3 regions of the Synechococcus sp. CS-1326 genome follow, and region 2 is predicted to be linked to each of the others. Evidence: predicted binding sites of a transcription regulator. Region 2 holds the regulator's gene; each other region holds the start of a gene.
The links. The regulator NtcA, encoded in region 2, controls nitrogen genes in cyanobacteria. The targets are predictions, from matches to a motif close to GTANCNNNNGNTAC.
Positions count from the first base shown of each region.

Region 1: a site for NtcA is predicted at 2,385-2,398, ahead of KQ307_RS03055 (ammonium transporter). Genes of this name have one in related genera too.
Region 3: a site for NtcA is predicted at 2,223-2,236, ahead of urtA (urea ABC transporter substrate-binding protein). Genes of this name have one in related genera too.

Region 1 covers NZ_JAHLYV010000011.1:20,921-27,348, reverse strand. Annotated here, with positions in the region: gene KQ307_RS03070 (sulfate/molybdate ABC transporter ATP-binding protein) at 1-433, opposite strand, end outside; gene cysT (sulfate ABC transporter permease subunit CysT) at 548-1,405, shown strand; gene KQ307_RS03060 (sulfate ABC transporter permease) at 1,442-2,335, shown strand; gene KQ307_RS03055 (ammonium transporter) at 2,452-3,906, shown strand; gene KQ307_RS03050 (P-II family nitrogen regulator) at 4,053-4,391, shown strand; gene KQ307_RS03045 (APC family permease) at 4,447-6,342, shown strand; gene KQ307_RS03040 (GAP family protein) at 6,388-6,428, shown strand, end outside.
Region 2 covers NZ_JAHLYV010000012.1:167,976-174,403, forward strand. Annotated here, with positions in the region: gene KQ307_RS04370 (alpha-mannosidase) at 1-384, shown strand, start outside; gene psbN (photosystem II reaction center protein PsbN) at 372-512, opposite strand; gene psbH (photosystem II reaction center phosphoprotein PsbH) at 690-890, shown strand; gene KQ307_RS14870 (TatA/E family twin arginine-targeting protein translocase) at 937-1,335, shown strand; gene pth (aminoacyl-tRNA hydrolase) at 1,386-2,012, shown strand; gene KQ307_RS04395 (DUF3146 family protein) at 2,050-2,307, shown strand; gene KQ307_RS04400 (resolvase) at 2,304-2,768, opposite strand; gene KQ307_RS04405 (DUF3084 domain-containing protein) at 2,765-4,027, opposite strand; gene ntcA (global nitrogen regulator NtcA) at 4,085-4,813, opposite strand; gene KQ307_RS04415 (cob(I)yrinic acid a,c-diamide adenosyltransferase) at 5,048-5,590, shown strand; gene dcd (dCTP deaminase) at 5,595-6,188, shown strand; gene KQ307_RS04425 (hypothetical protein) at 6,238-6,405, shown strand.
Region 3 covers NZ_JAHLYV010000035.1:12,103-18,530, reverse strand. Annotated here, with positions in the region: gene urtB (urea ABC transporter permease subunit UrtB) at 1-688, opposite strand, end outside; gene urtA (urea ABC transporter substrate-binding protein) at 812-2,134, opposite strand; gene ureG (urease accessory protein UreG) at 2,289-2,912, opposite strand; gene KQ307_RS13955 (urease accessory protein UreF) at 2,973-3,692, opposite strand; gene ureE (urease accessory protein UreE) at 3,682-4,170, opposite strand; gene KQ307_RS13945 (urease accessory protein UreD) at 4,288-5,196, shown strand; gene KQ307_RS13940 (SulP family inorganic anion transporter) at 5,240-6,428, shown strand, end outside.

The DNA of each region.
Region 1 (6,428 bases), on a different contig from region 2:
GGGCCAGGGACACCCGTTGCCGCTGGCCGCCGGAGAGCTGTGAAGGGTAGCGATGGCCGAAACCCTGCAGTTGCACCAGCTGCAGCAGCTCATCGACCCGCTGGCGGATCGGCTCCTTTTTCCAGCGGCGCAGTTCCAGCCCGAAGGAGATGTTCTGGCGCACGGTGCGGTGCTTGAACAGGGCGAAGTGCTGAAACACGAAGCCCACCTCCCGGTCCTGGGGGGAGCGGGCCGTGGCCTCCTCGCCGTTGATCCAGATGCGGCCGCTGTCGGCCTGATCCAGGCCGGCGATCATGCGCAGCAGGGTGCTCTTGCCCGAACCGGAGGGGCCCAGCAGGGCCACCAGGGAGCCACTCTCCACATCCACACTCACGGCGTCGATTGCCTTGAAGGCGCCGAACTGCTTGTTGACGTTGCTGACGCGGATTCCCATGGCCCCATGGCATTTCGGCGATCCTAGATGCTGATTCCCGTTTGCCAAGCGGAGAACCGTTGAATCCCGACGCCGACCCTGTTACCTTCTGCCGACAGCTGGTTTTTGCGTTCCATGTCGTCATCAGTGATCCGGCGTTGGCACCTGCCACGGCTCGAGCTGCCCTCCTGGCCCTGGCGGTTCACCTGGCTCTATCTGGGGCTGGTTCTGTTCCTGCCCCTGGGTGGTTTGCTGTTGCGGGCGGCTGGGGTGGGGCCGGCTCGTTTCTGGGAGCTGGCCACCACCCCGGAGGCGCTGGCCACCTACCAGGTGAGCTTCGGGCTGGCCCTGGTGGCCGCCTCCCTGAACGGTGTGTTCGGTCTGCTGATCGCCTGGGCCCTGGTGCGCAGCCGCTTCCCGGGCCAGCGGCTGCTCGATGCCCTGATCGATCTTCCCTTCGCCTTGCCCACCGCCGTGGCCGGTCTTTCTCTTTCGGCTGTGTACAGCACCAATGGCTGGATCGGCGCCCCCCTCTACGCCTGGTTCGGCCTCAAGGTGGCGTTCAACTGGCCGGGGGTGCTGGTGGCGATGGTGTTCATTTCACTGCCCTTCGTGGTGCGCACCGTGGAGCCCGTGCTGCGTGCCCTCGAAGCCGAACAGGAGGAGGCCGCCTGGTGCCTTGGAGCCAGGGCCGGCCAAACCTTTTTCAAGGTGGTGCTTCCCCAGTTGATGCCCGCCATCCTGGCCGGCGTGGCCCAGGGCTACAGCCGGGCCGTGGGTGAATACGGCTCGGTGGTGATGATTTCCAGCAACGTTCCCTTCCGGGATCTGATTGCCCCCACCCTGATCATCCAGAAACTCGAGGAGTACGACATCGAGGCGGCCACGGTGATCGGCACGGTGATGCTGCTGTTTTCCCTGGTCAGCCTGCTGGTGATCAATCTCCTGCAGGTGTGGGGCCTGCGCTACGCCGAAGACGTCCCCAGGGTCTGACCGCCTGACCCCAACTCTTGCCTCGCAACCCATTCCATGACCACCATTTCACCCCCACGGACCGAGCTCTCCGATCCGATCGCGCCGCCGGGGAAGCCCGCCCGCCGCTCGCTCGCCAGCCGGCTGCTGCCGGCCCTGGTTCCCCTGGTGGCCTGCCTCTACGTGGGAGTCGTGATCTTCTTGCCGGCACTCAATGTGGTGCTGCAGGCCTTCGCCAAGGGGCTGGCCCCCTTCCTGGAGAATCTTCAGAATGAGGAGTTGCGCAGTGCGATTCGCCTCACCCTGCTGATCACCCTGATCGCCGTTCCCGCCAACGCGATGTTTGGCCTGGCGGCCGCCACGGCGATCGCCCGCCACCAGTTTCGCGGCAAGGCCCTGCTGCTCAGCATCATCGACCTGCCGTTCTCAATCTCACCTGTGGTGGTGGGCCTGATGCTGGTGCTGCTGTTCAGCCCAAGCCACGGCTTGCTGGAAGGGCTGGTGAACAGCACCGGCTGGAAGATCCTGTTCTCCTGGCCATCCATGGTGCTGGCCACGATCATCGTGTCGATGCCTTTCATGGCGCGGGAGGTGATCCCGCTGCTGGAGGAAGAGGGCTGGGAGCAGGAGGAAGCGGCCAAGACCCTCGGTGCCACCGACTGGCAGATCTTCTGGAAGGTGACCCTTCCCACGGTGCGCTGGGCTGCCCTCTATGGGCTGATTCTCACCACGGCCCGTGCACTCGGTGAATTCGGGGCGGTGGCCGTGGTGAGCGGCAACATCGCCGGCGAAACCCAGACCCTGCCTCTCTTCGTGGAAGATGCCTACAAGCAGTACCACACAGAACTGGCCTACGGCGCTGCCCTGATCCTTGGGGCGGTGGCGATCCTGTCCTTGCTGCTCAAGCTCACTCTGGAGAGGCTGCTCGAACGGGATCGGTCCCAGCGCTAAGAGGGCTGGGATCCTCCTGTCACGAATCGATGGCACTCTCTGCCCTTCGGTGGCCCTTGCTACGGGAAGGAAGCCTGGAGCGGCAGAAGCTTTGAGTTCATTCTGGGTTCAACCCCATGAATACTCAGATTTCGGTTTCCGGCCGAGGCGAATCTGCCCTGGCCACTTTCGATCGCCACCGAATCAGGCTGTTCGCGCGGGTTCAGCAACCTGAGTTGCGGCGACTGGGGGTGTTTCTACTGGCAGCAGGAGCCGGAATGCTGCCCCTGATGGCGGGGTCGGCCCATGCGGCTCTGACCAAGGTTCCAACCAACGGCGCCGACACCCTGCTGATGTTGATGGGCTCCGCCCTGGTGTTGCTGATGACACCGGGACTGGCATTCTTCTACGGGGGATTCACCCGCGCCAAGAATGTGCTCAACACGATGATGATGAGCTTTTTCATGATGGGGCTGATCGGTGTCCTCTGGGTGGTGATCGGCTACAGCCTCTCGTTCGGCGTGGGCTTCAAGAGTCCATTCATAGGCGGACTCGAGTTCTTTATGATGAATGGGCTCGGAGGCCCCTTGGGTGATGCGCCGCTCTCCGATGGCTTTGCCATCAGCGCCACGAGCTTTGCGCTCTTCCAGGGCATGTTCGCGATCATCACCCCGGCGCTGATCAGTGGAGCCCTGGTGGAGCGGATCAGCTTCAAGGCCTGGTTCTGGTTCACCCTGCTCTGGAGTCTTCTGATCTATTCCCCAATGGCTCACATGGTCTGGGGGGGTGGCTTCATCGGCCCACTCGGCACGATCGGAGCCATCGACTTCGCCGGCGGCACGGTGGTGCACATCGCCTCCGGAGTGGCCGCCCTGGTTGCCGCCGCCATCGTGGGGCCACGGAACGCCTATCCCAATGCCACGCGTCCGCCCCACAACGTTCCGTTCATTCTTCTCGGTGCGGGCTTGCTGTGGTTCGGCTGGTTCGGATTCAATGGCGCCAGCTACTTCGCCGCGGCGGGAGCTGGGTTGTGCTTCATCACCACCTCCGCATCGGCATCGGCTGCCATGCTCACCTGGTGCCTGATCGAATGGTTCAAAGGCGGCAAGCCAACGGCTGTTGGAGCGGCCACCGGCGCCGTGGCTGGCCTGGTGGGAATCACCCCTGCGGCCGGTTTTGTGACGATCGGAAACTCCCTGCTGATCGGCGCCCTGACGGCCGTTGCCTGTTTCATTGCCATCCAGATCAAGGCGAAGATCCAGTTTGATGATTCCCTCGACACCTTCATGGTGCATGGCGTTGGCGGAACAATCGGCGCCCTGCTCACTGGCATTCTTGCCGCCAAAGTTCTTGTTCCCGCAGACTATTTCCCATTGTCTGCAAAGATCCTGACAGAAAGTGGAAACGTTGGTTTGTTCTTTGCCCAGTTCAAGGCCACCATTCTCACCTACGGCTTTGTCGGTATCGGCACAGCGGTGATTCTCCTGGTTGTCAAAGCAACCTGTGGGCTGAGAATCGATGCCGACGACGAAGAAACCGGCATGGACATCATGCTCCACGGCGAAGAAGCTTATGAACCGATGACAAACTAGCCTTGCTCTGTTAGCTTCTTGCCATTGGCCAGATCGGGTTCAACCTTTCGTCTGGCTATGGCCCCAACCAGCCCTGTCTCAGTCCGTGGTCCATCGCCGCTCACTGATCACCTGGCTCCCCGACCCAATTCCTCTTCACTTTCTCAATGAAAAAAATCGAAGCGATCATCCGGCCATCCAAGATCGACGACGTCAAGACGTCCCTGGTGAATGCCGGCATCATCGGCATGACCATCACGGACGTGCGTGGCTTTGGTCGGCAGAAAGGTCAGGTTGAAACTTACCGCGGCACCGAGTTCACAGTGGAGTTTCTCTCCAAAGTGAAGGTGGAGGTGGTTGTCGAAGACGACAAAGTGGCGTCGGTGATCGAAGCCATCACCGGACCCTCCCGCACCGGTGAAATCGGCGATGGCAAGATCTTCGTGATCCCGGTGGAGGATGTGGTGCGGATCCGCACAGCCGAATCCGGATCTTTGGCGATCTGAGCGTCCTGCCGGGCATCCCGCCTACGCTTGCTGGCCACAGGCGTCTGAGCAGGCCTTGAGCAACGATCCAGGCGGATCCTTTCCCCAGTCCCTCAGACGTCTGCTGATCGGAGCGCCGCTTCCCACCAGCGCCCACACCGAGGAGCGGCTCACCAACGCCGAAGCCCTCGCCATCCTCAGCTCCGACGCCCTCTCCTCGGTGGCCTATGCCACCCAGGAGATCGTGCTGGTGCTGGGCATGGCGGGGGCCGCCGCCTTGCACTACACCCTGCCGATCACGGGGCTGATCGTGGCCCTGATGCTGGTGGTGGCGATCAGCTACCGGCAGACGATCAGGGCCTATCCCCATGGGGGCGGTTCCTACCGGGTGTCCCACGACAACCTCGGAGTGATCCCCGGGCTCTGCGCCGGCGCCTCCCTCTCGATCGACTATGTGCTCACCGTGGCGGTGAGTGTGGCGGCGGGCATCGCCGCCCTCACTTCCTATTTCCCCCAGCTCGACGCACTGCGCGAACCGCTTTGCCTGGCGGCCGTCGGCCTGCTGATGCTCGCCAATCTGCGCGGGGTGCGTTCCACTGCCCGGCTGCTCAGCCTGCCCACCTTTCTGTTCATGGGGGCGGTGTTCACCCTGGTGGGAGCCGGCCTGATCCAGTGGTCCCAGGGAGCGCTGCTTCCCCTGCCCGTGGCGGAGCAGACCCGGCTGCTGGGCGACCAGCACGGCGCCGCGCTGACGGTGATCGGGCCGGTGCTGCTGATGCGGGCCTTCAGCTCGGGCTGCGCGGCCCTCACCGGCATCGAGGCGATCAGCGACAGCGTGATGGCGTTCAAGCCGTTGGAGTGGCGCAATGCCCGGCGCGTGCTCACCGTGATGGTGATCGTGCTGGCGCTGATGTTCAGCGGCATCAGCGCCCTGGCCAGCCAGCTGGGCCTGGTGGTGCAGGACAACGGCCCGACCCTGCTCTATCAACTCGGCGAACGCATCTTCGGCAATGGGCCGCTGCTCCTGGTGCTGCAGCTCGCCACCCTGCTGATCCTGCTGCTGGCCGCCAACACCGCCTATGCCGATTTTCCGCGGCTGGCCGCCTTCCTCGCCCAGGATGGCTTCATGCCCCGCCAGCTCGCCTCCCTCGGCGACCGGCTGGTGTTCACCAACGGCATCGTGCTGTTGAGCAGCTTCGCGGCGATGTTGCTGCTGATCTTCGAGGGAAGTGTCAGCCGCCTGATTCCGCTCTACGCCGTGGGGGTGTTCGCCAGCTTCACCCTCTCCCAGGCAGGGATGGTGATGCACTGGTGGAAAGGGCGGAGCGCCGGGAGGGGCTGGCGGGGCAAGGCCCTGATCAACGGGCTGGGCTGCCTGGTCACGGCGGTGGTCTGCGGTGTGCTGCTCTACAGCAAGTTCATGCTCGGGGCCTGGCTGGTGGTGGTGGCGGTGCCCCTGGTGGTGGGCCTGTTCCTGGTGATCAAGGCCCATTACCGTCAGGTGGCCAGTCGTTTACGTCTCGGCAGCGAGGCGGCCCTCACTCTGCCGCCGGCTCCCGAGCATGGCGGCGCTCCGGTGCTGGTGCTGGTGGGTCAGCTGCACCGCGGCAGCTTTGAAGCCCTGCGCTATGCCCGCACCATCGCCGATGAGCTGGTGGCGGTGCACGTGGATCTGGGCGACAACGGCGCCGAGCCCTTCCGCCAGCAATGGTCTCGCCAGCTCCCCCAGGTACCTCTGGTGATCCTGCCGTCTCCCTACCGCTCCCTGGTGGATCCGGTCACCGCCTATGTGCGCCAGTTCGAAACGGAGCACCGCAAGGATCGCAACCGCTTCTGCACGGTGGTGCTGCCGGTGTTCGTGACACGCCACCGCTGGGAGAACCTGTTGCACAACCAGTCCACCGTGATGCTGCGCCAGGCCCTGCGCAGCGGTGGCACCCGCGTGGTCACCACCGTGGGCTTCTACCTCTGAGCCCGGAGAGAATTTCTTAACGTCGACAACGATCAGCTCCCTTTCTTGATCCCCATCCCGCTCGTCGCCTTGCTCTCTCCTGATCT
Region 2 (6,428 bases):
CTTCTCCCCTGCGCGGGGGGTTGGCGGCAGGCGGCGGTTGCCGCCGAGGCCGTGCGGTTCCGCGAGCCCCTCTGGCGGCGGCCGGGCGGCGGCGGCCAGGAATCCTGGTTGCCGATTCTGGACCTGGGCGACTCTGATCTTCGACTGATCAGCCTGCGACCTGATCCGGAAGCGGGGGTGCTGCAGCTCACGGTGCAGAACCTTTCGCCCTGCCGCCGGCAGCTGAGGCTCAGCCAGCCCTGGCAGCTGCTGGAGCGCCTGGCGACGGCGACGGATCAGGGCCCTGATGGCGAGCTGGGCCGCCTCGGGCCCTGGCAGCTGGCCAGCTGGCGGATCCGGCGTCAATCGGCCCGGCGTGACTCGGCCCGGCCTCAGTCGTCGTGATCGTCGAATGGATCGGTGAGCCCCTTCGATGGCGGCCCGAAGGCCAGATACACGCCAAAACCGGTCAGGGCGAACAGCACCAGCAGAACGGTGATCGAGATCGAGAGCGCAGGGGAGGTGTCGGTCACGGGCGGGTGCGGCGGGCAGGGAGGGGGACGGAGGGCTGGATGGTCGGGCCGGATCAGGTTTCAACAGGAATGGTCGCGACCGGTTCCTGTTGCAACTCTCGACCGGGGCGGCCCGGTGCAGCATCGAGACCTTTACAGTAGTGATTCCGATCCCCGTTCCAGAGAGGTTCAGCCGCCATGGCCCAACGCACCCGCCTGGGAGACCTGCTTCGTCCCCTGAATTCCGAGTACGGCAAGGTCGTGCCCGGCTGGGGAACAACACCCGTGATGGGAGTGATCATGCTGCTGTTCCTTGTGTTCCTGCTGGTGATCCTGCAGCTGTACAACAAGTCGTTGCTGCTTGATGGCATCACTGTGAACTGGAACGGCCTCGGCTGATTCACCGTCAAGCTGATTCACCGCCAACCTGGCGATCGCACTGCCCATGAATGTCTTCGGGATCGGTCTGCCGGAAATGGCGGTGATTGCCGCCATCGCCCTGCTTGTGTTCGGCCCGAAGCGGTTGCCGGAGCTGGGCCGCACCCTGGGCCGCACCCTGAAGGGCTTTCAGTCCGCTTCCCGGGAGTTTGAGCAGGAGTTTCGCCAGGCCATCGATACCGAAACGGTCAGGGTCACCACGACGGAGCGGGAGCTGGTGGAGCGAGAGCAGCCCGTGATCAACGACCTGCCGGTCCAGAACGACCTGCCGATCCAGGCGGCCACTGGCGCCCCGGTTCTGGCCGTTGAAGCGGCTTCCAAAGCCACACCAGAGGAGGCGGCTCCGCCCGTGTCGAGCGAACCGGAGCAGGCCGCAGATCCGATCGCTTCCACCCCGCCCGGCTGATCGCAGCCGTCCTGGCCGAGGATTCGCTGGTCCCGCTCCGTCGACCCGTCATGACCACCACGCCGCCCCGGGATGGGGATCTCCAGGTGCTGGTCGGGCTTGGCAATCCCGGCAGCGCGTACACCAGCACCCGCCACAACGTGGGCTTCATGGCCCTGGAGCGACTGGCCCGCCGTGAGGGGGTGACCTTTCGCCAGAACGGCAAGCTCAGGGGCCAGCTCGCCGACCTGCGGCAGGGCGAGCGCCGTCTGCGGTTGCTGATGCCCAGCACCTTCATGAACGAAAGCGGTGGCTCGATTCGTGCCACGCTCGACTGGTTCGGCCTGGGACCTGACCAGGTGCTCGTGCTCGTCGACGACATGGATCTACCCCTGGGCCGGCTGCGTTTGCGCCGCGAGGGCAGTGCCGGCGGCCATAACGGCCTGCGCAGCACGATCGAGCAACTCGGCACCCAGCGGTTCGCCCGGCTGCGGATCGGCATCGGCGCTCCGGCCACGGAGCCCGGCCTGCGCAAGGAACGCACCGTGTCCCATGTGCTCGGCCGCTTCAGCCCTGCCGAGCAGTCGGTGCTTGATGCCGTGCTCGACGAGGTGCTCGACGGGGTGGCCCTGATCCAGGCGCTTGGCTACGAGCGGGCCGGCAACCGGATCAACGCTTTTCAGGCCGCCCCTGCCTGAACGGCACCCTGCCCAGCCTGCCCCGTACGTTGTCGCCGTGAGTCGCCTGCCCGCCACCACCGCCCAGCTGCGGGTCCTGCACCAGAGCTTCAGCCAGAAGCTGCTCGAAGGCGAGGTGGTCGCCGGCGGATTTCAGTGGACCTTCCGCTGGGCCTTCGATCGCGGCGAGCTGAGCGTGGAGCCCTCGCTCGGCCGCGCCCTGATCCAGGACGCGCTGCTGCGCTTTCTGCTCAAGGCCGACTACCAGCTGGAACCCGGCAGCGACTATGCCTTCACCGTGCGGGCCAAGTTTTAGGGGGATGGGGCGACGCCTGGGCCAGGGGAGGGGCGATCGAGGCAACAGTCGAGGCGATAGCCGAGTGTTCGCTCCAGCAACACCTGGGCAACGACATCATCCCAGGGTCGCGGTGGCTGCCGGAGCCCGAGGGGAAGCAGCCGTTGCCAGCCCCGGGCTGGATGGAGCTGCCAGTAGCGCGGCCGGGCGGCCAGGGTGCTGCCCCGCTCATCGACCAACAGCACCGGGCAGAGCGGTTGCAGCCGCTGCAGCCAGGCCTGGCTGCCCGTGCCGTTGCCGAGCACAAGAGCAGACACCTGGCGGCGGCGAATCCAGCTGCTCAGCTGCTGCAGCGTTTCATCCGGACTGAGCACCAGGGCCGCTTCGATCCGGTGGCGGCTGGCATCGGTGCGCACGAGACCGCACTTGCTGCGGCCGGGATCAAGGCCGGCCAGGGGCCCCTCGGCTGGCAGCTCGCTCATGGCCGCCGAGGTTGCACGGAAGCAGCTGTTCCAGCGGCGGTGCCCCCGACCCGACGGAGTTCGAGGAAGATCGGATCAGGGGTGTCTGAATTCCGCACCGCCACGGCTTCGAGCCTGACGCTCTGCCCGCCGGGGCGCTCGCTGAGCTCGCGGCCCAGCCGGTTGAACAGATTCACATCGAACTGAACCCCATCGGCCACCGACCCCTGCCGCTGGGCCCTGGCGAAGGAGGCGGTGAGCAGGAGGTTGAGGCGATTGCGCACCTGGATGGCGGAGAGCTCGTCGCCCTCCAGGGACGTGGTGGCCATCACATCCCCCTGACGGATCACCGTGCGGTTCTGCCGCAGGTCGGGGAAGCCCAGCACCTGGCGCTCCCCCCGCAGCACATTGGCGGCCGAGAGGATGCTCACGACCCAGGAGCCGCCTTTGCCGAGCAACCCCTCCAGCTTGACGATGTCGGCGCGGGGGACCAGCAGGATCTGGCTGTCGGCGGGCTGGCCGGGCAGCACCCGCTCAAAAGCCTTGAGGTTGGCCTGGCGCAGCAGGGCCTCGATCACCGGCCTGGCCTCGGCAGGCCGTTTCAGCGCCACCTTGGCGGTGGCGAGGGCCTGGCCGCTGGTGATCACCACATCCCCCTGGCGCAGGGCGATCAGCTTGGTTTCCAGCCCCTTGAGCTCGGCTTCACCAGCCTTGATCTGCTGCCTGACCCGGGCCAGCTCCGCTTCGGTGCTGCGGATGTCGCGATCGCGGCCCCTGATCTCCGCCGTGAGCCGATCCCGCTGGCTGAGCAGGGCCTGACGCTGGGCCTGAAGCGGTTGCAGCTCCCGCCGCAGCTGCGTGGCCTGCACCTCCACCGAGGCCAGCTGCTGCCGGGCCTGGGCGCGACCCTGCTCGGCCCGCACGACGCCCTGCTGCGCCTGGCGCTGGGCCGTGGCGCTGCGCAGGCGAGCGCTTTCGCTGGCCCCGAGCGCTGCGGTGCTGCGATCCAGGGCCGTGCGCCCTTCCCGCAGCTTCAGCTGCAAGGCATCGAGCTCGAACAGGCCCACCCGGAGGCGTTCACTGACCGCGAGCATCAATCCCAGCGAAATGGCGCTGATCAGGCTGCCGGTGAGCACGGTGATCAGCACGGCCGTGTTGCGCGGCCTGAGGTTGAACAGGCTGAGCCGGGCCTTGCCGATGCGGCTGCCCAGCCGATCCCCCAGGGTGGCGAGCACACCACCCAGCACCAGAAGGGCAAGGATCAGCAGCCAGCCGGACACGGCCCAGTGCAGGGGAATCCAGTATCGACGGCGGACCTCCGCCCAGCCAGGGGGAGATCAGCTGAAGCGCTTGGCCAGGGCCACCGGATCGAACACGGTGATCTTCTTGCGGTCCACCTGGACCAGCCCGGCCTGGCGCAGGTCACCGAGCAGCCTGGTGATGGTGACCCGGGTCGAGCCGATCGCTTCGGCGATCGACTGGTGGGAGAGCCGCAGGTCGATGGTGATGCCATCGGTGCCCGGCACGCCGAAATCACGGCAGAGCACCAGCAGAAAGCTCACCAGCCGCGAGGACATGTCGCGATGGGTGAGGGTTTCGATCATGGTTTCGGTCTGGAGGATGCGGGAGGAGAGCCCCTGCAACAGGAGCAGACCGACGCTGGCGTCCTGCTCGATCGCCCGCCGCACCGAGGTGGCCGGTGCCGCCACCATCTCGACACGGGTGAAGGCCACCGCGTGATAGAAGCGATCGGAGCGTTGGCCGGTGAGCAGGGAGAGCACGCCGAACAGGCTGTTCTCCCGCAGCAGGGCCACGGTGATCTCCTCGCCCGATTCATACACCCTGGAAAGCCGGACGGCACCACGGCGGAGCAGGTAGACCCGCTCGGCCGGATCACCCGGGAAGAAGATCGTTTTTCCCCGCTCCACCGTTTCGAGCGTGCTGCCGTTGAGGCCACGCATCACCTCAAGCAGGGTGGCCGGCCCATTGGCGGGGGGGGGCAGTCCGCCGGAGCTGGGGGGAGGGGTGGTGCTGGTGCGGCTGAATCCGCGCATAGCGCCGACCATGACGGCGGAACAAGTGGCTGGAAGCTACGGAGCGCCCCGGGTGCTCCCTGTATCCGATGACACTAACCACCCGCTTCCGGCCTGTCAGGGCCTGGCTGGGCGCAGCGGCGAAGCGGCGGGCATGAGCTGGACAGCCGCTGGCTGGTACATCTGTTTGCACTAGGGGTGGTGGCAAGCAGCTTGTTTCGGCGGACGGCGCCGCTACATTCAGCATCGCGGTTCTGAAGGGTGTTGATGACGGCCAGCCTGATCAAGCCTTGCGTCGAGGTGCGCCCGCTCCGCTCCGTTCCTGGCCTGGCCCAGACGGAGGGCCTGTTGCAGGTGCACACAGCCCCGTTCCGCGGCAGCTTCGACGGGGTGTTCAGCCAGGCCCTGCGGACCGCGGGGCTCGGCAGCCGGGTGCTGATCAGTCAGTTCCTCAAGGGCGGTGTCGACCAGGGGCCGGAGCACAGCCTCTGGCTCTGCGGCCGGCTGCAGTGGATGCGTCCGGCGGTGCCCGCCTGCCTGACCGAACCAGCCGACGATGAGGTGGAACGGGCTGCGGTCGAGCAGGTCTGGGCCTTCAGCCGCCGGCAGTTGCTCACCGGCGAACTCAGCCTGCTGGTGCTCGATGAGCTGGGCCTGGCGATCGGCCTCGGCTACCTGGAAGCGGCGGAGGTGGAGGCCAGCCTGCGCCAACGCCCGCCCAACCTCGATGTGATCCTCACGGGCCCCTCGATTCCCGAGGGGCTGCTGGCGATGGCGGATCAGGTCACCCAGCTCCGCCGCAACTGCTGACCCCATGCTCAAGTGCGACCGCTGGATCAACGAACAGGCCGCGAGCGGCATGCTCGAACCGTTCCAGGCCACGCTGGTGCGCCACCTCGATGCCGAGAACCGCACGGCGCCGGTGCTGAGCTATGGCTGCTCCTCCTACGGCTACGACCTGCGGCTCTCGCCGAAGGAATTCCTGATCTTCCGGCACGTGCCGGGCACGGTGATGAACCCGAAGCGGTTCAACCCGGCGAACCTGGAGCCGGCACCGCTGCACCACGACGACGACGGCGACTACTTCATCCTGCCCGCCCATTCCTACGGCCTGGGGGTGGCGCTGGAGCTGCTGCGGGTGCCGGCCAACATCACCGTGATCTGCCTGGGCAAGAGCACCTATGCGCGCCTCGGCATCATCGTGAACACCACCCCGGCTGAAGCCAGCTGGGAAGGCCATCTCACGCTGGAGTTCAGCAACTCCTCCGGCGCTGATTGCCGCATCTACGCCAGCGAAGGCATCTGCCAGCTGCTGTTCTTCGAAGGCGAACCCTGCCAGACCACCTACAGCGACCGTGCCGGCAAATACCAGCACCAGCCGGAGCGGGTGACGTTGGCGAAGGTTTGATCTGGATGGAGGGAAGTGGAGAGTTGTGGAGCAGGCTGATGGGGCGTGAGTGTTCCTTCTGTTTAAGGGCTTAGAAGCTGAGAGGGGTGGCCGAATTCCATGGCTTGAAAGTGTGGTTGAAGAAGCCTTTCCTTTAGAAGAGGCCAGCCGGCTTTGTATCATTCTGAAAAGTGGTTATCTGACCCGCGAACCACAATGGCTCATCTCAGCAGACTGACCAAAACCCCTCCAGCACAAGGC
Region 3 (6,428 bases), on a different contig from region 2:
AGTTGACCGCCAGCAGGGCCACGAGGCTCAAGGCGATGATGAACAGACGGGCCGTGGGCATCGTGACCCCGCCGACATCAACTGCCCCTTGCAGCCAATCGGGCGCACTGACATCCAGGTTGCGGGCGCTGAACCAGGGTTGATCCATGGATCGGTTCGTGCCCAGGGCAGATGCGGCCAGAATCCCGACCAGGCCAGCCACAAGCCAGCTGGAGACGCCGATGATCGGCGTCCAGCGTTGCTCCCACCAGCGCCTGGGGGTGAACCGCGGCAGCAGCAGCCCGATCGCCACGGCCAGCACCAGGCCCACCATGAAGGCGCTTGATACCGAGCGAACGAATTGCTGCAGGATCAGGCTCACCCCCCAGGTGGCCAGCAGGGTTTCCAGCGGCCGGCCGTAGAGGCGCCGGATCACGGTTTTCTCCAGCAGCAGTCCGGCCAGGCCACTCACCAGGAAGGCCAGGGGGATGGCCACCAGGATGTAGATGGGGAAGAGCGCTTCGAGAGGACCTTCCTTGCAGAGGTTCTGCACCACATAGGTGGTGTAGGCCCCCAGCATCATCAACTCGCCATGGGCCATGTTGATGACGCCCATCAGGCCGAAGACAACGGCAAGACCGAGGGCGGCGAGCACCAGCACGGAGCCGATGGCCAGGCCGTTGAAGAGCGTTTCGTAGAGAAGATCCATGGCGTCCCGTTGGGGACCTGCGATAGGAATGGGTCTGAAAAAAGAGGCCGCACCCGTAGAAAAGGTGCGGCCTGGAATTCAGGGAGCAAAGCAGCTCCCTGAGCAATCAAGCCGGTTGGCCGATCACATCTTGAACTTGCCCGCGTCGGGGCGGTCCTGGGTCCAATCGCAGGTGTATCCCTTGGTTTCGGGCACGAACTGGTTCCAGGCCAGCGGTTTGACGATGCCCTGGTTCTCGATGATCTTGAACATGCCGTCTTTCTGAACCTCACCGATCATCACCAGTTCGGTGGTGTGGTGGTTGGGCTGCACTTCGATCGGGCCCTGGGGAGCATCAAACTTCACCCCGATCAAGGCTTCCCGAACCTTGTTGTCATCGACACTGTTGGCCTTTTCAGCACCCTTGGCCCAGAGGTAGACCATGTTGTAAGCGGATTCAGCGGGATCATTGGTGACCCGCTTCTCGCCGTACTTGGCCTTGAAGTCGGCGGTGAACTTCTTGGAGGCAGGTGTGTCGAGGCTCTGGAAGAAGTTCCAGGCGGCATAGGTGCCTTCGAGGTACTCAGGGCCGATGGCGGCCACTTCCTCTTCCGCGACCGAGAAGCTCATGATCGCGTAGCCATTGCCAGGGGTGATCCCGGCTGCCTTCATCTGCTTGAAGAAGGCCACATTGCTGTCGCCGTTCAGAGTGTTGACGATCACGCCGCCCTTGGGAAGAGCCTGCTTGATCTTGGCGATGATCGGTGCCACCTCGGTGTTGCCGAGGGGGAGATAGTCTTCGCCGACCAGGTTGCCTCCCTCAGCCTTGAGCTGCTCCTTGATGATCGTGTTGGCTGTACGTGGGTACACGTAGTCGGAACCAACCAGGAAGAAGTCTTTGCCCTTGTTCTTGAGGAGCCAGGACACGGCGGGCTCAGCCTGCTGATTCGGGGTGGCGCCGCTGTAGAAGATGTTCTTCGAGCACTCCTGGCCCTCGTACTGAATCGGATAGAAGAGAAAGTGATCCTTGGCTTCGAACACCGGCAGCATCGCCTTGCGGCTCGCTGAGGTCCAACCGCCGAACACCACGGCGACCTGATCCTGATCAATCAATTTCGTGGCCTTCTCGGCGAAGGTGGGCCAGTCAGAGGCTCCGTCTTCTTCGATCGGCACGATCTTCAGCTTCTTTCCATCGACCTTGACGCCGCCGGCGGCATTGATCTCCTCGATCGCCATCAGCTCGGCTTCGGCCACCGTGTTCTCGGAGATGGCCATGGTGCCGGAGCGGGAGTGAAGGATGCCCACCTTCACTTCACCGTCGAACTCACCACCGCCTCCATCAGCGGCTTTTTCGGCGCCGCCCCCACAGGAGGCCAGGGTGATGCTGGTGGCCAGAGCCAGGCTGCCACCAAGAATCCTGAGGGAAACCTTTTGCAGCGAGGCCTGCCGCAGGCGAGTCAGCTGCATCGAGTTTGGCTTCATCTGGTCAATCTCCTGAAGAGTGGTCCGCTCATCGGCGGTACAGGACCGTATCGACTGTTGCCATGAACACCTTGTAGCGATTGGAACACTTTGAGGATCTGCTGTCCTTGGAGCGCTCCGCTCGCCCTGGCTGATCGCTTCAGTGCTCCGGTTCGGCACCGGCCAGCTGTGGCAATTGCTGCCACACAAACGCTTCCACCTGCTCCACCCCTTCGCCGCTGCGCAGGTTGGTGAAGCACCAGGGCCTGCCGCCCCGCATCCGCCCGGCGTCGTGCTCCATCACCTCCAGGCTCGCGCCCACCATCGGCGCCAGATCGATCTTGTTGATCACCAAGAGATCGGAGCGGGTGATGCCCGGGCCGCCCTTGCGCGGGATCTTGTCACCGGCCGCCACATCGATCACGTAGATGCAGCGGTCGACCAGCTCGGGACTGAAGCTGGCGGCCAGATTGTCGCCGCCGCTCTCCACCATCACCAGATCCAGGTTGGGAAAGCGCTCCTCCAGCTCCTCCACCGCCGCCCGGTTGATCGAGCAGTCTTCGCGGATGGCCGTGTGGGGACAGCCACCCGTTTCAACGCCCCGGATCCGCTCGGGCTCCAGGGCCCCGACCCGGGTGAGGAACTGGGCGTCTTCCTGTGTGTAGATGTCATTGGTGACCACCGCCAGCTCAAGGCGATCACGCAGCCGGCGGCAGAGAGCTTCCACCAGGGCCGTTTTGCCGGAACCCACCGGCCCGGCCACCCCCAGGCGCAACTTGCTCATCCCACGATTCCTCCCTGGTGGATCGGGTTCTAAACGGTGATCGGGGTGGCTTGTGTGGCGCTAGCTGCGGAACAGACGGGAATAGAGCTCAGCATGGCGGAGCTGGGCCATCCCTGCCCCCACGCCGCCATTCCAGAGCTGATGCGGATCAGCGTTCACCAGGGCGATGGCCCGCTCGCCCAGGAGGCTGGCCATCGCCAGTTGGAGCCGCTGTCCCTGGGTGGGACCGAGCGGGATCAGGCGCACAGCCGCGCTCACCTGGTTGGCCACCCAGCCATAGAGATAGGCCTCGACCAGCTCCTCCAGCTCCAGCTCCAGGCAGAGGCCCGCCCAGGCCCAGGCGGCTGGCCAGCCCAGGCGCGCCGGTCTGATGGCGTGGCCGTTGCCGGGCAGCGGCCAGCCCAGCTCGCCAAGCAGCTGGAGCAGGGAGTGGCCCATCTGGCACTGCTGGGCCCGCAGCTCCGGCGCCTCCCGCAGGACCCGCAGCCAGCCGTCGCGATCGAGCAGGTCGGATGCGGCGGCGGCGGCGGCCAGCTGATCGTTCCGGTCCTCCGCGTCGCGCCAGCTCGTCAGGGCGGACTGGAGTGGCTTCAGGCTTGCCGCTTCGATCGTGATCGCCCCTCGCCACAGCTCCGCTTCCAGCCAGCGCCGCAGGGCCTCGGCGTTTCCCAGCCTTCCGCCTTGAACCAGCTCCTCCAGCCCCTCCGAATAACTGAAGGCGCCCACTGGCAGGGCGGGGCTGAGCAGTTGCCACAGGTGCGGGCGGGAATCAGTGGTCATGCTGATGGCCGCCTCCCCCATCCCCGCCGCCGGCATACGCTCCCGCTTCCGGCAGGAACGGAGCGGTGAGAGGCTTCACGCTCAGGCCCCGTTGGCGCAGCAGCATCTCGAGCACAGGGTCCTGCAGGATCCGCAGCTGGCCGGGCCGGAGTTCCATGGCCACATGGCGGTTGCCCAGGTGATAAGCGGCCTGCAGCAGGGCCAGGGGATCGGAGCTGCTCACCAGCAGCAGCGGTTCAGCCGCCGCCTCCACGATCACCACGGTGACCTGGGCAGCGTCGCTGAGGGCCTCCCCTGGCAGCAGGGCGCTGCCACGGGGAAGTTGCAGCAGCAGGTCCCTGCCGCAGGCGCTGCGGCGGTGGCCCCGCAGGCTGCTGCGCTGGTCGGCGCTGAGCGGCAGCCGCAGGGCCTGGATCCCCGGGGCAGGCTGGTCGTGCCGCCGTTCCAGCAGGACCGGAGAACTGGCTTGGGCGCTCACGGGCGGATCTGCAGCAAGGGAAACCAGGGAATGATCCGCCACCATCGCCAGACCGCTGGGTCGGAACGGTGGCAATCGATACGGGAATCGACCGATCCGGCGTCGACGATCACCAGGATGACTCCAGCTCCCCTTGCTTCCTGGCGTGGTAGCGCCCAGATGCTCTTTCATCGGGGTTCCACGCCCGGCGGTGCCACCATCCACCAGGGTGGAACCACAGCCCCGCTCAAGTTCCAGAAGGCCTTCGCCGCTGCGGATGGTCGCTGTGAGCTGCCATTGCTGCACACAGCCGGCGGCCTGGTGGGTGGGGATGAACTCTCGATTCAGGTGGCGCTCGAAGCCGGCAGCCGTGCCCTGATCACCAGCGTGGCGGCCCAGAAGATCTACGGTTCGATCGGCCGCTCCCGGCTGACGCCCCAGGGCCGCTGGGCCCGCCAGGAACTGGCCTGCAGCCTGGCGGAAGGGGCTGATCTGGAATGGCTGCCCCAGGAGCTGGTTGTGTTTGCCGCCGGGCTCTTTGAACAGGTCGTCCGGGTGGAGCTGGCGGCCGGGGCCAGCTGGCTGGGGGCCGAGGTGGTGCGGCTGGGTCGCAGCGCCGACGGCGAGCAGCTTGGCAGCGGCCGCTGGCGCTCTCTGCTGGAGATCCGCCGCGAGGGCCGGTGGAGCGTGGCGGATCGGCTCGAGCTCGGTGGCGAGAGCCTGGAGGGGGACCATGGCCTTGATGGCCTGCCGGTGTTCGGCAGCCTGGTGTGGGCTGCGCCGATGCCGTTGAGTGAGCGGTTGATCGAGCACTGCCGCGCCGATCGCGCCGGCCTCGCCGGTGAGATGGCCTGCGGCCGCATGGAGCAGGGTCTCGTCGCTCGCTACCGGGGACCATCCAGCCAGGCGGCCCGCTTCTGGTTCACGCGGATCTGGGCCCGGATCCGGGCGGAGCGCGGCCTGGCCGCGCCGCAGTTGCCCCGGGTGTGGCCGTTTCAGGAGGCGCCGCTGATCGCCGCCTCCGGCGCCACACTCCCGTCGCTCTGACCAGGCAAGCTTCAGCCGGGTGCCTGTCGGCTGGAGGTGTCGGATGAGTGGCTCGGCATTCCTGCCCTGGGAGCATTGGATCCGCCGTTATCGGCCGGAGTGGAGGCGGAGCGATCTGCTGGCCGGGCTCACGACAGCGGCGGTGGTGCTGCCGAAGGCGATGGCGTTCGCCACGATCGCCGGCCTGCCGGTGGAGGTGGGGCTTTACACAGCCCTGGTGCCGATGCTGGTGTACGCCCTGCTGGGGTCTTCGCGGCCCCTGAGCGTCAGCACCACCACCACCCTGGCCATCCTGGTCGGGGCTGAGCTGAACAGGGTGGTCCCGGGGGCGGCGCCGGCGGAGTTGCTGGTGGCCAGTGCAACGCTCGCGGCCCTGGTGGGAGCCATGTTGTTGCTGGCTGCGCTGCTGCGGCTCGGCTTCGTTGCCAACTTCATCTCCGAATCAGTCCTGGTGGGCTTCAAGTCGGGGATCGGCCTGGTGATCGTGGTGGATCAGCTGCCCAAGCTGCTCGGCGTTCCCATCACCAGGGCCGGCTTCTTTGCCGACATCGGCGCAGTCGTGGGCCAGTTGCCGCAGACCTCGCTGCCCACAGTGGTCCTGTCGCTTCTGTCGATCGGGCTGTTGCTGAGCCTGCCCCGTTTGGCGCCGGGGCTGCCTGCACCCCTGGCGGCGATCGCGGTTGCCCTCGCTGCCATGGCCCTGTTCAAGCTGGAAGCACTTGGGGTGGCCACCGTCGGCCCGGTGTCCCCGGGACTGCCCGGCCTCACCCTGCCGCAGCTGGCTCTGGCGCAGCGGATGTGGCCGGCCGCCGCCGGTATCGCCTTGATGAGCTTCACCGAAAGCATCGCCGCCGGCCGCGCCTTCGCCAGCAGCAAGGAACCCCAGCCGCGCCCGAACCAGGAACTGTTCGCCCTCGGGCTGGCCAACATCGGTGGGGCGCTGCTGGGTGGCATGGCCGCCGGCGGTGGCACCACCCAGACCGCCGTGAACCGCAGGGCGGGTGCCCGCTCCCAGCTGGCCGAGCTGGTCACGGCGGCGGTGGCGATGGGAACCCTGCTGCTGCTGGCTCCTTTGATTGCCCGGCTGCCCCTGGCGGTTCTGGCCGCTGTGGTGGTGGTGTATTCGGCTGAATTGATCGCTCCCGCCGATTTCATCGCTATCCGCAGGGTGCGGGTCACTGAGTTCCACTGGGCCCTGATCGCCTGCGCCGGCGTGGCCCTGCTGGGAACCC